Regions from separate parts of the Microbispora sp. NPDC049125 genome, predicted to be linked through region 3. Evidence: riboswitches for the same ligand, from Rfam matches in the RefSeq annotation. Region 3 holds a riboswitch; each other region holds the start of a gene.
The links. A riboswitch is a leader RNA that binds a small molecule or an ion and turns the genes downstream of it on or off. The one in region 3 is predicted to bind cyclic di-AMP.
Positions count from the first base shown of each region.

Region 1: another riboswitch for cyclic di-AMP. It lies ahead of AB0B72_RS35055 (glycoside hydrolase family 25 protein); the one in region 3 lies ahead of AB0B72_RS38100 (CHAP domain-containing protein).
Region 2: another riboswitch for cyclic di-AMP. It lies ahead of AB0B72_RS32720 (NlpC/P60 family protein); the one in region 3 lies ahead of AB0B72_RS38100 (CHAP domain-containing protein).

Region 1 covers NZ_JBEZDW010000046.1:6,130-9,616, reverse strand. Annotated here, with positions in the region: gene AB0B72_RS35060 (DUF2332 family protein) at 1-742, opposite strand, end outside; gene AB0B72_RS35055 (glycoside hydrolase family 25 protein) at 808-1,569, opposite strand; cyclic di-AMP (ydaO/yuaA leader) riboswitch at 1,582-1,726, opposite strand; gene AB0B72_RS35050 (DUF72 domain-containing protein) at 1,906-2,859, opposite strand; gene AB0B72_RS35045 (XdhC family protein) at 3,001-3,487, shown strand, end outside.
Region 2 covers NZ_JBEZDW010000039.1:2,325-5,811, forward strand. Annotated here, with positions in the region: gene AB0B72_RS32715 (amino-acid N-acetyltransferase) at 96-650, opposite strand; cyclic di-AMP (ydaO/yuaA leader) riboswitch at 1,032-1,191, shown strand; gene AB0B72_RS32720 (NlpC/P60 family protein) at 1,271-2,311, shown strand; gene AB0B72_RS32725 (LuxR C-terminal-related transcriptional regulator) at 2,430-2,678, opposite strand; gene AB0B72_RS32730 (winged helix-turn-helix transcriptional regulator) at 2,787-3,188, opposite strand; gene AB0B72_RS32735 (NADP-dependent oxidoreductase) at 3,297-3,487, shown strand, end outside.
Region 3 covers NZ_JBEZDW010000059.1:15,972-19,458, reverse strand. Annotated here, with positions in the region: gene AB0B72_RS38110 (serine hydrolase domain-containing protein) at 1-435, shown strand, start outside; gene AB0B72_RS38105 (NAD-dependent epimerase/dehydratase family protein) at 467-1,468, shown strand; cyclic di-AMP (ydaO/yuaA leader) riboswitch at 1,811-1,946, shown strand; gene AB0B72_RS38100 (CHAP domain-containing protein) at 1,960-2,640, shown strand; gene AB0B72_RS38095 (RNA polymerase sigma factor) at 2,770-3,487, shown strand, end outside.

The DNA.
Region 1 (3,487 bases), on a different contig from region 3:
GCGCCGGCACCTGGTACATCACGGAGGTGTGGAACACCACCAGCGTCGCGCCCGCCGGCGCCCGCGCGGCCAGCGCCGGCAGGTCGTCCACCAGGTCTCCGCGCACGAGGAGCGGCGGCTCGGCCGCGGCGACGGCCGCCGCGGCCCGCAGCCGGGCGCGGCGGTGCGCGTGCTCCGGCCAGATGAGGGCGTCGAGCCACGCGACGTCGGCGGGGTCGGTCACGTCGAGCGGGTTCAGATCCAGGCCGGCCCGCCACACCACCTCCGGCACGCCCGCCGGCGGCGCCACTCCGGTCGCCGCGCATTCGAGGACCGGTTCGCCGGAGCCGACCAGGTGGTCGCCGTAGCGGTAGGCGTAGCGGTCGGGGTAGAGACACAACCCGGCGGACGCGCCGACCTCCAGCAGCGCGAGCGGCTGCGGCAGCGCGGCCAGCAGCGGGAGCAGCACAGCGCACCGCCCCGCCTCGTTCGTCTGGGTGGCCCGGGTGCGCATCTCCGTCTCTATCGCCGGCCAGTTCGCCACCGTGTAGTCGTGGAAGGCGGCCGGATCCTCGACCGGGCCGCCGAGGAGCCGTACGACGCCGAACAGCAGGTTCGGCTGCCGCTTGGCCGGCGGCAGCGTGCCGAGCAGCCCGAGCACCTCGTCGTCGCGGGAGACCGCGAGCGACAGCCGCTCGTAGGCGGGCGACACGCCGTGCGCCTCCCGCGCGGCGAACTCGGCGTAGCTCTCGGCGGTCGTCATGTCCCCATGATGACCCGAACGGCCGGCGCGCCGAACCAGAAGTGGACCCGGGCCTGCACCCGGGCTCAGCGGCGGCCGAGGGCGCGCAGCTGGCGGGGAGTCAGGGAAGAGACGTTCTGGTCGATGGGGGTGTCCGTGTACTGGTGGATCGTCCAGGTCTTCCAGTCGGCGGGCGGTGTGACGTCCCCCTGGGCCCTGCCGTAGTGAGCCACCCACAAGGGGTACTGCTGCAGGCCGTAGCCGTAGGTGTTGGCGAAGTTCCAGCCGCTGTAGAACATCGGGGTGACGCCGGTCTTCTCCTTCACGTGAGCCAGCCAGGCCTTCGCCCAGCTGTTGACGTGGGCGACGGACTCGTCGTCACTGGTCTCCAGGTCCAGCACGAGCAGGTCTCCGGGCTTGCTGGGCTGCTCGTTCACCACCGACAGGAAGTAGTCGGCCTCGGCGATGGGATCGTTGGAGGGGTGGCCGTAGTGGTAGACGCCCCGGACGATGCCCTTCTTGTCCAGCTCACGCCAGTGCCGTGCGAAGGCGGGGTCACGGAAGTCCAGGCCCTCGGTGGCCTTGATGATTCCGAACTGTGCCCGGCTGGCACCCCAGTCGTAGTCAGACTCGTAGCCCGAGACGTCGGAGCCGTAGGTGTACGGGGCGGTGTGCTCGGGGCCGCCGGGCACGCCGCCGGCGTGCGCCGGGCCGCTGGGCACGAGGGTGGCGGTGGCGACCGACATGGCCATGGTCACGCCTGCGATGACGGCGCCGAGGCGCTTCTTCGAGAGGCTCAGCCGCTTCTTGGGAGAGGGAGCGGCCGAGATGGGGCGATGGTCGGGCATGAAGGTGTTGACTCCTTGCTTCCATGCCGCCTACCGGGTTAGCTGACGGGTTCGGGCAGGAAGTGCCCTACGGGGCGCAGCCTGGGCCGGCGCTCCGATTCACCCCGAGAGGATGGGTCCCCGGCTCCGCGAGACGCGGATTCGGCGGCCGCGCACTCCTGCCGGGACGGAGGTCCCGCCGGAGCGCGCGGTCCGGGCAACGAAAGTGGCAGCGGAAGCGAGGGTGGGGGGCATCGCTACACGCGCCACTACCCTCAAAGGTACACACAACACCATAAGGGTGTAAATAGGACAAAACACCTCTTTGCCTGGCGAGCGCGTAGGTCGGTCTGCGGATCACGACCACAAGGGAGGGGCGTCGGCATACGGCTCTCCCGGCGCGGGCGGCGGCGCGGGCCGCACGACGTCGGCGCCCCGCTCTTCCAGCAGGTCGGCCAGCCGCGCGGCGTTGCGCTGGGAGTTGTCGGCGCAGCAGTTGTTGGTCAGCACATGCGTCGCCGCCGCCTCCTCTGACAGTTCCGCGATCCGGCCGGCCCAGCCCTGAAGCTCCTGCTCGGAGTACAGATATCCGAACCGCTCCTCGATGACCCGGCTCGTCCACTTCTCCGAGTGACCGTGCAGCCGGACGACGGCGAGGTCCGAGGTGGCCGCCAGCACCGGCGGGATCGACGACGGGTGACCCTGCGGCATGTCCACTCCCACGTACGGCAGATCGTTGCCGGCCAGGAAGCCGAGGGTGTCCCGCTGGGTGTCCCCGTCCATCCACGCGGCGTTGCGGAACTCGACGCAGACGCGCATCGGCAGGCAGCGGTCCCGGCATTCGAGGATGTAACGCCGGTTGGCGGCGCCCGGCGGGAACCACTGCGGGAACTGGAACAGCACCGCGCCCAGTTTCCCCGCCTCGTGCAACGGCTCCAGCGCTCCCAGGAAGCGGCGCCACACCTCCTCGACGGCGTCCGGAGGGAGATCACGCAGGTAGAGGGTCCGCTTGGACTCCCCGGCAGCGGCCCGCAGATCCTTGTAGAGGGCCGCCGGCCGGGTCGGATGCTGCGTGAGCAGGGAGAACGCCTTCACGTTGAAGGTGAAGTCCTTCGGCGTACGGTCACGCCACAGCTCGGCCGTACGCCGGGCCGGCGGGTTGTAGTAGGTGGCGTCCACCTCCACCAGGGGGAAGCGGCCGGCGTAGTAGCCGAGCCTGGCCTCGGGCGTGGAGGCGTCGCGGGGGTACCAGCCGGAGGCGAGGAGCGACTTGTCCGTCCACGAGGCCGTACCGATGAGGATCTTGCCCATTCCCCGACCGTAGGCGGCTTCGCGTCTCCATATGGGCGGTACGCCTCGAAACCCATCACACCGGGCACCCATCACACCGGGCACCCATCACACCGGGCCGAGCACGCCGGCGGAACCGGACGGACCTGAGAGACTGTCGTCATGCCCCACAGCCATGATGAGGACCCCGCGTGTGACGTCGCCCACGGCGACGCGCTCCCCGAGGGGGCACGCCGGACGCTCGTCGCGGTGTTCGCGTCCCCGGTGGCGGGCCACCTCCTGAGGCTCGGCGCCGAGCTGGGCTTCCGGCCGATCCTCCTGGAGCCGGACGCCGGGCGCCGCCTCGACGGCCTGCCGATGGGCTCGTTCCCGGTTGTCCGGGAAGCCGGCGACTACCTGGACGGCGCGGCCGACGTGGTGGTCACCGACCACCACCGCGAGGAGATCGGGCCGATGCTGCGCGACGTCCTCAGGAGCCCCGCCCGCTGGATCGGCATCATGGGAAGCCCGCGCCACACCGGCCCGCACGTACGGGCGCTGGCCGAGCTGGGCGTCCCGCCCGAGGAGATCGCCCGCGTGCATCGCCCGATCGGGCTCAACATCGGCTCCCGTACGCCCGCGGAGATCGCCGTGGCCACGCTCGCCGGTC
Region 2 (3,487 bases), on a different contig from region 3:
GATGCACGCGCCGCATGGCGTGGCGCATGCCGATAATGGTAAAAGTAGCGACAAGGTGGATCGACAGTCACCTTTACGGCGCGTCGCCACCACGATCAAGATCGCTGGTCAAGGTGAAGGAGCATCCGTTCGTTGCCCAACGTGTTGGGCTTGACGTGCTCCAATTCAAGGAATTCGGCGACGCCCTCGTCGTAGGAGGCCAGTAGTTCGGCATACACCTCGGGAGCCACCGGCGTCCCCTGGATGGGCACGAAGCCGTGCCTGCCGAAGAACTCGACCTCGAAGGTCAGGCAGAACACCTTGGTCACGCCCAAGTCGCGGGCGGCGTCGATGAGCGCGGCGACGATCCGGTGCCCGATCCCCCTGCCGCGCGCGGACGGGTCGACGGCGACGGTGCGGATCTCGGCGAGGTCCTCCCACAGCACGTGGAGCGCACCGCAGCCGACCACCTGCTCGCCGAGCTGCGCGACCCAGAACTCCTGGACGTCCTCGTACAGCGTGACCGTGCTCTTCTCCAGCAGGCGGGGCCCGACACCCGAATAGGTGTCGACGAGGCGGCGGATCGCCCGGACGTCCGGCGTCCTCGCCCGGCGTACGACCACGGCCGGGGGGCCGGCGTCCGCGGGCGTGTGCTCGGCGACCTGCTCCATGGTCCGCCAGCCTAGCCGCGCCGCACGCCAGGACGTGCGGCGCCTGGGGTACGCCCCCGGAGCGGGGTTATCGGCCATGCCGAAACACCATCCCCAACGTCGTGGTGTAACCACCGGTAGCCGCGACGACACGGAGCGGCTCGGCCTGTACTACGAAGCGGGCAGGCGAGTTTTGCCCCGTCCTGGACCTGCGAAGACCCCCGTCGAAAAATCCCCAAAGGAGCTTAAACGCAGGTTAAAGGGGGTGTATCGCCTGAACCACCGTAACCGTGCCGTGATCACCCGGTTGTGGAACCTAGACGGAGTTGGGAGTTCTGGTTGAGCACGAACTCGAGGTGCACTAATGTCCAGCGACGATGCCGGTCATCGCGAGCGCTTCGCGCGGGCCGGATGCCGAGTCCCCGCCGCGCTCCGGCGCGTAGGGGAGCCGGGGACCCAGCGGTGGGATCAGAATTGTGATCACCAAGGGGTGAATCCGAAATGGTAGGGCTACTCCGGCCCGAACCCGTCAGCTAACCCGGTAGGCACCAGGAGTGCCGTACGGACGCCGAGTGGCCCGCGTCGCCACAGACGGCGGCCGGTGGTGTACGGCACGACGTTGGAGAGGAGCTTGGTTGCGCATGCGTGGAGGACGGTCCACGGGCAGGCACGCCCGGGACCGGCGGTCCGGAGCCCCCAGGTCCGGGTCCGGAACCATCCGCCGGCTGTTATTCGTCGGCGTCGCGCTCACCGCCATCAGCTTCGGCGCCCCCGTGGTCGCCGCGACCGCCGACCCCAAGCCGAGCCTCAAGCAGCTCGCGGCCGAGGTCGAGCGGCTGCACACCGAGATCGAGACCCTCAGCGAGCAGTACAACGGTGAGCGCGTCCGCCTCAGCGCGGCCGAGCGGTCGGCCGCGCTGGCCAAGAAGACTCTCGACAAGAGCGCGGCCGAGCTGGAGATCCGCCGCCAGCGGGCCAGCCTCCTCGCGCAGGACTCCTACATGACCGGTGGCCTGGGATCGGCCCTGGCGCTGGTCGGCACGACCGACCCCGAGCAGTACCTGGACCAGGCCTCGACGACGTACGCCCTGGAGATGCAGCAGGGACAGCAGCTCGCCGAGGTCTCCAAGGCCCGGGACGCCGCCGAGCGGGCCAAGGCGAGCGCGACCGCCCGCCAGGGTGAGGTCAAGAAGCTCCTCGCCAGCCTCAACGACCGCCGCGACAAGATCACCAAGCTGGTCAAGAAGGCCGAGAGCAATCTCTACAGCAAAGTCGCCGGCACCATCAGCGGCGGCAGCGCCACCCGGGTGTCGTTCCCGATCGTCGGGCAGGGCAAGGCCGCCGAGGCGGCGCGGTGGGCGCTCAGCCAGCAGATGAAGCCGTACGTGTGGGGCGCGGCCGGCCCCGGGTCGTTCGACTGCTCCGGCCTGGTGATGGCGGCCTACCAGCAGGTGGGGATCAGCCTCCCGCACTACACGGGCGACCAGTGGACCGCGGGGACGCACATCCCCCGCGACCAGCTCCGGCCGGGCGACCTGGTGTTCTTCTACTCCAACCTGCACCACGTGGGCATCTACATCGGCGGCGGCTACATGGTCCACGCGCCGCAGACCGGGGACGTCGTCCGCGTCGCGAAGATCGGCAACCGGCCCTTCGCGGGAGGCGTGCGGATCGCCGACTGAGCCCGCCGCGCGGCATGCTCCGCCGGCCCAGACGAACCGGGCCGGCCTGGCTCAACCGACACAGATGAACCGGCCCGGCACAGGTGTGCCGGGCCGGCCTGGCTGAGCCGGGCCCGGCCTAGATGAGCCGGCGGCGAGCCGCCCACGCGACGGCCTCGATGGCGGTCTCCACGCCGATCCGGTCGCAGATGCCGCGCAGCCGCCGCCGCACGGTGCGCCCGCTCACGTCGAGGCTGCGGCCCACGCGGTCGGCGGTCACGCCCTTGGCGAGCTCGGCGAGGAGCAACAGGTCCTCGTCGGTGAGACAGGCGCGGTCAAGGTCCGAGGCGAGATCCTCACCTCGGGCCGCGACCTCGGAAACACCCATCGTCTGCCCTCCCCCATGACGATGATTGGTCGGCCCACCCTGCCAGGACGGTAAACGCCGGTTGTGAAGGTCGTCAAGGTAGGGAGATCCCCACCACGCCTCCGTCCCTCAGCTCCCGGCGCGGTCGTAGGCCTCCCGGGCCGCCTCGACGGCCTCCATGTGAACCTCCGCCCAGGTCTTGATCGCCCTCATGAGAGGCATGAGATCCTCACCCAGCGGGGTGAGCCGGTAGTCGACCCGGACCGGCACGGAAGGGGTCACCGCGCGGGCGACGAGACCGTCGCGCTCCATGGCCCGCAGCGTCTGGGTGAGCATCTTCTGGCTCACGCCCGCCACGATCCTGGCCAGCTCGCTGTAGCGGCGGGGGCCGTCGGCGAGGGCGGAGAGCACCAGGCTCACCCACTTGTCGCTCAGCGTGTCGAGCAGCTTTCGCGAGGGGCAGGCCGCGATGTACGCGTTGTATGCCAGGCGAGCCTCCTCACGCCGCTGCGCCGCCGTACGGGTCGTCATGCTTTCCCTCGCCTTCGTTACGCACTCCCAGGTGCCTTCTTCCTGGTGGAGAGTAACTCTCCATAAGCTCCTGCCGTCAACGATCGGATGAGGGCTTGCGGAGGAGACATGCGCGCGCTCGTGGGACGTTCCGGCACGGTGGAGCTCGTCGAGACGCCCGATCCCGAGCCGGGGCCGGGCCAGGTGCGGATCAAGGTGCTGGCGGCCGCCGTCCAGCCGATCGACCTGTTCACGGCGTCCGGCGGCCTGCCCGGCTACGGTCTTGTCCAGCCCATGGAGTCGTACGGGCTCGGCTGGGA
Region 3 (3,487 bases):
GACGGGACAGGAGTGCTGTGGATGGCCAACACCACCTCCGGCGTGCGGGGCGGCCTCGACACCGACCTGCTGGACATCCTCGCCGAGCACGAGCCGCCGCTGCCGGCCGAGTGGGCCCCCTCCCCCGTGGACGAGGACCTGCTGGCCCTGACCGGCCCGTGGTACTGGGGGCCCGCGCCCTACGTGCTGCGGCTCCTGCCGCGCCGCGGCCTGTCGCTCACCCCCATGAACAGCCAGGGCCGGGCCTCGCGCTTCGCCGCCATGGCCGACGGCACCTGGCTCGGCCGGGACGGCTACTACGCCGGGGAGACCCTGCGGGTGGTCCGCGCCGCCGGGGGCGTCCACCTCGACATCAACACGTTCGTCTTCACGCGGGAGCCGTACGACCCGGCGGTGGGGGTGCCGGGCGGGGTGGATCCGCAGGGCTGGCGCTGACTCCTTCCCCACGCCGGGGCAGAATGCCGCCATGCGACTGCTGGTGCTTGGGGGGACGTCGTTCGTCGGGCGGTGGGTGGTCACGGCCGCCGCGGAGCGGGGATGGCGGGTCACCACCTTCAACCGCGGCCTCGGCGGATGGGCCCATCCCGGAGCCGAGGCGATCATCGGGGACCGGCTGCGCCCGGCGGACCTGGCCAAGCTTGGCGCCGGCCGGTGGGACGCGGTGATCGACACCTGGGCCGGCGCGCCCCACGCCGTCCGCGACAGCGCCCGCCTGCTCGCCGGCCGGGCCGGCCGGTACGTGTACGTCTCCAGCCGGGCCGTGTACGCGTCGCCGCTGCCGCGGGGCCTCGACGAGACCCACCCAACCGTCGATGCCTCAGCTGACGCGGAGGCGACCGGATACCCCGAGGACAAACGGGGTGGCGAGCTCGCCGCGCTGGAGGCGTTCGGCGACCGGGCGGTGCTGGCGCGGGCGGGGCTCATCCTCGGTCCGCACGAGGACCTCGGGCGCCTGCCCCACTGGCTGCTGCGGGCCGAGCGGGGCGGCCCGATGCTCGCGCCCGGCCCGATCGACCTGCCCCTGCGCTTCATCGACGTCCGGGATCTGACGGACTGGATGCTGGACGCGGCCGAGGGCGGCGTGTCCGGACCGGTCAACCTGGTCAACCCGGCCGGGCACGCCACCATGGGATCGCTGCTGCGGGCCGTCGTCGACGTCACCGGCGGCCGGGCGGAGCCCGTCTGGGTCGCCCCCGAGGCGATCGAGGCTGCGGGGATGGACCGCTGGGCCGAACTGCCGGGCTGGCTCCCGCCGGAACCCGAACTGGCGGGGCTCGTCTGGACGGACATCAGGCGGGCCGAGGCCACCGGACTGCGCTGCCGGCCCCTGGAGGAGACCGTGGCCGACACCTGGGCCTGGCTGGTCGCGGGCGGCCGGGTGCCGCCTCCCGGCATGGCGGAGCTGGGTCTCGACCCCGCCAAGGAGCGGGAGATCCTGGCCGCTTGGGGGCGCCGGCGGAGCGCGTGACCACACCGGGCCACTCGGGGCGACGACCTGATGGCGAGCGCCGGGGGCGTGGCGTGCGGGCTCCGAGGCGAAAGGCGGTGGCGCACGGGCTCCCATGCGAGGAGCGCTGGCGTACAGGCCCCGAAGCGAAGGCAATCGTAGATCTACCTGACCCTCACCCAGGCGATCTACCTGCGACGACGTCCAGGCCTTGACGGAAAGCTGCGACGTAAAATCCGACTTATCCTTACTTGACCGGTTTCGGCGTAGAAGTTACCTTTCATGTAACTCGGGGCATAGTTGTCCGTTTGCCCGGTCAAATGTGCCCCTCTCAGGATCGACACGACCGCCCGGCCTCGGATGGTCGTGTCGCCGCCGAGTCCGCGTCCGCGCGGAGCCGGGGACCCACCTCTCTCCGGGGTGAATCGGCACCCAGTGCCGTAGGGCGACTTCCAGCCCGAACCCGTCAGCTAACCCGGTAGGCGGCATGGAAGCAAGGGAGTACGCCCCGCATGCATGCCCTCAGGACCTGTCTTAGCGCTGCCCTCGCGACGGGAGCCCTCACCTCGGCCCTCTCCGTGGCCCCGTTCGCCGCCCCGCTCGCGGCCCACGCGGACAGCGGGCCCTCGGCACGGACCGTCGCGGACGGCGCCCCCCAGCTCGACCCCCTCGCCAAGGCCGCGGCCGGGCTGCCCAAGGTCGGCCCCGGCGACGTCCTGAAACTGGCCGCAAGCCAGGTGGGCATCAGCGAGAACGCCAACGGCGGGGGCACCAAGTTCCAGCAGTGGTACATGTCCACCCCGCGCGCCAGGGAGACCCTGTCCCGGGACGGCGGCACCCTTTCCGGCTACGCCAACGCGCCGTGGTGCGACATGTTCGTCTCCTGGGTCGGCCAGAAGCTCGGCATCCAGCCGGTCATGGGCTCCGACGCCTACACGGTGGAGCACGCCCGCTGGTTCGCCGCCCACAACCGCTGGGGAACCGTCCCCAAGCCGGGTGCGGTGGTGTTCTTCAGCTGGAGCGGCAGCAAGAACTTCGACGACATCGACCACGTCGGATTCGTCGTCAAGGACAACGGTAACGGCACGATCCGCACCATCGAGGGCAACGCCGGCGGCGGCGCGGTGCAGATCCGGAACCGGCCCACGTCCAGCATCACCGGATACGGCTACCCCTACTACACCGCTCCCTGATCACCGGAGGCGCGGTCCTCGGCGCGGGTCGTGGTTGACTGGGACCCCTCGAACCTGATCGACGCCGGGCCGCGCCGGCGAGGAGGAGGGACGCCCGTGGTCACTGCCGGCCCCGCCGGGGGGCGGGAGATGACGGCCGACCGCCGGATCGAGGACGAGCTGCGCAGGCTCGCGCCGCTGGCGCTGGGCTCGCTCATCCGGCGCTACGGCCACTTCGACGCCTGCGAGGACGCCGTACAGGAGGCGCTGCTCGCCGCCGCCGTGCAGTGGCCGGCCGACGGCGTCCCCGACAATCCGCAGGGCTGGCTCACCACGGTCGCCTCCCGCCGCCTCATCGACCAGTGGCGCAGCGACGAGTCCCGCAGGCAGCGGGAGGCGACCATGGCGGCGATGTCCCCGCCGGACGCCCTCCAGGCCCCCGAGCCCGGCGATTGGCGGCCCGACCGGGACGACACGCTCACTTTGCTGTTCATGTGCTGCCATCCGGCGCTGTCGGCGCCCTCCCAGGTGGCGCTCACCCTTCGGGCCGTCGGCGGCCTCACCACCGCGCAGATCGCCCGGGCCTTCATGGTGCCGGAGGCGACGATGGCCCAGCGCATCAGCAGGGCCAAGCAGCGCATCAAGACGACGGGGATCCCGTTCGGCATGCCGCCCGAGCAGGAGCGCGAGGAACGGCTCCGGGTGGTCCTGCACGTGCTGTACCTGATCTTCAACGAGGGCTACACCACCACCTCGGGCCCGGACCTGCAGCAGGCGGAGCTGACCGGCGAGGCGATCCGGCTGGCCAGGGCCGTCCACCGGCTGCTGCCCGAGGACGGGGAGGTCGCCGGGCTGCTCGCGCTGATGC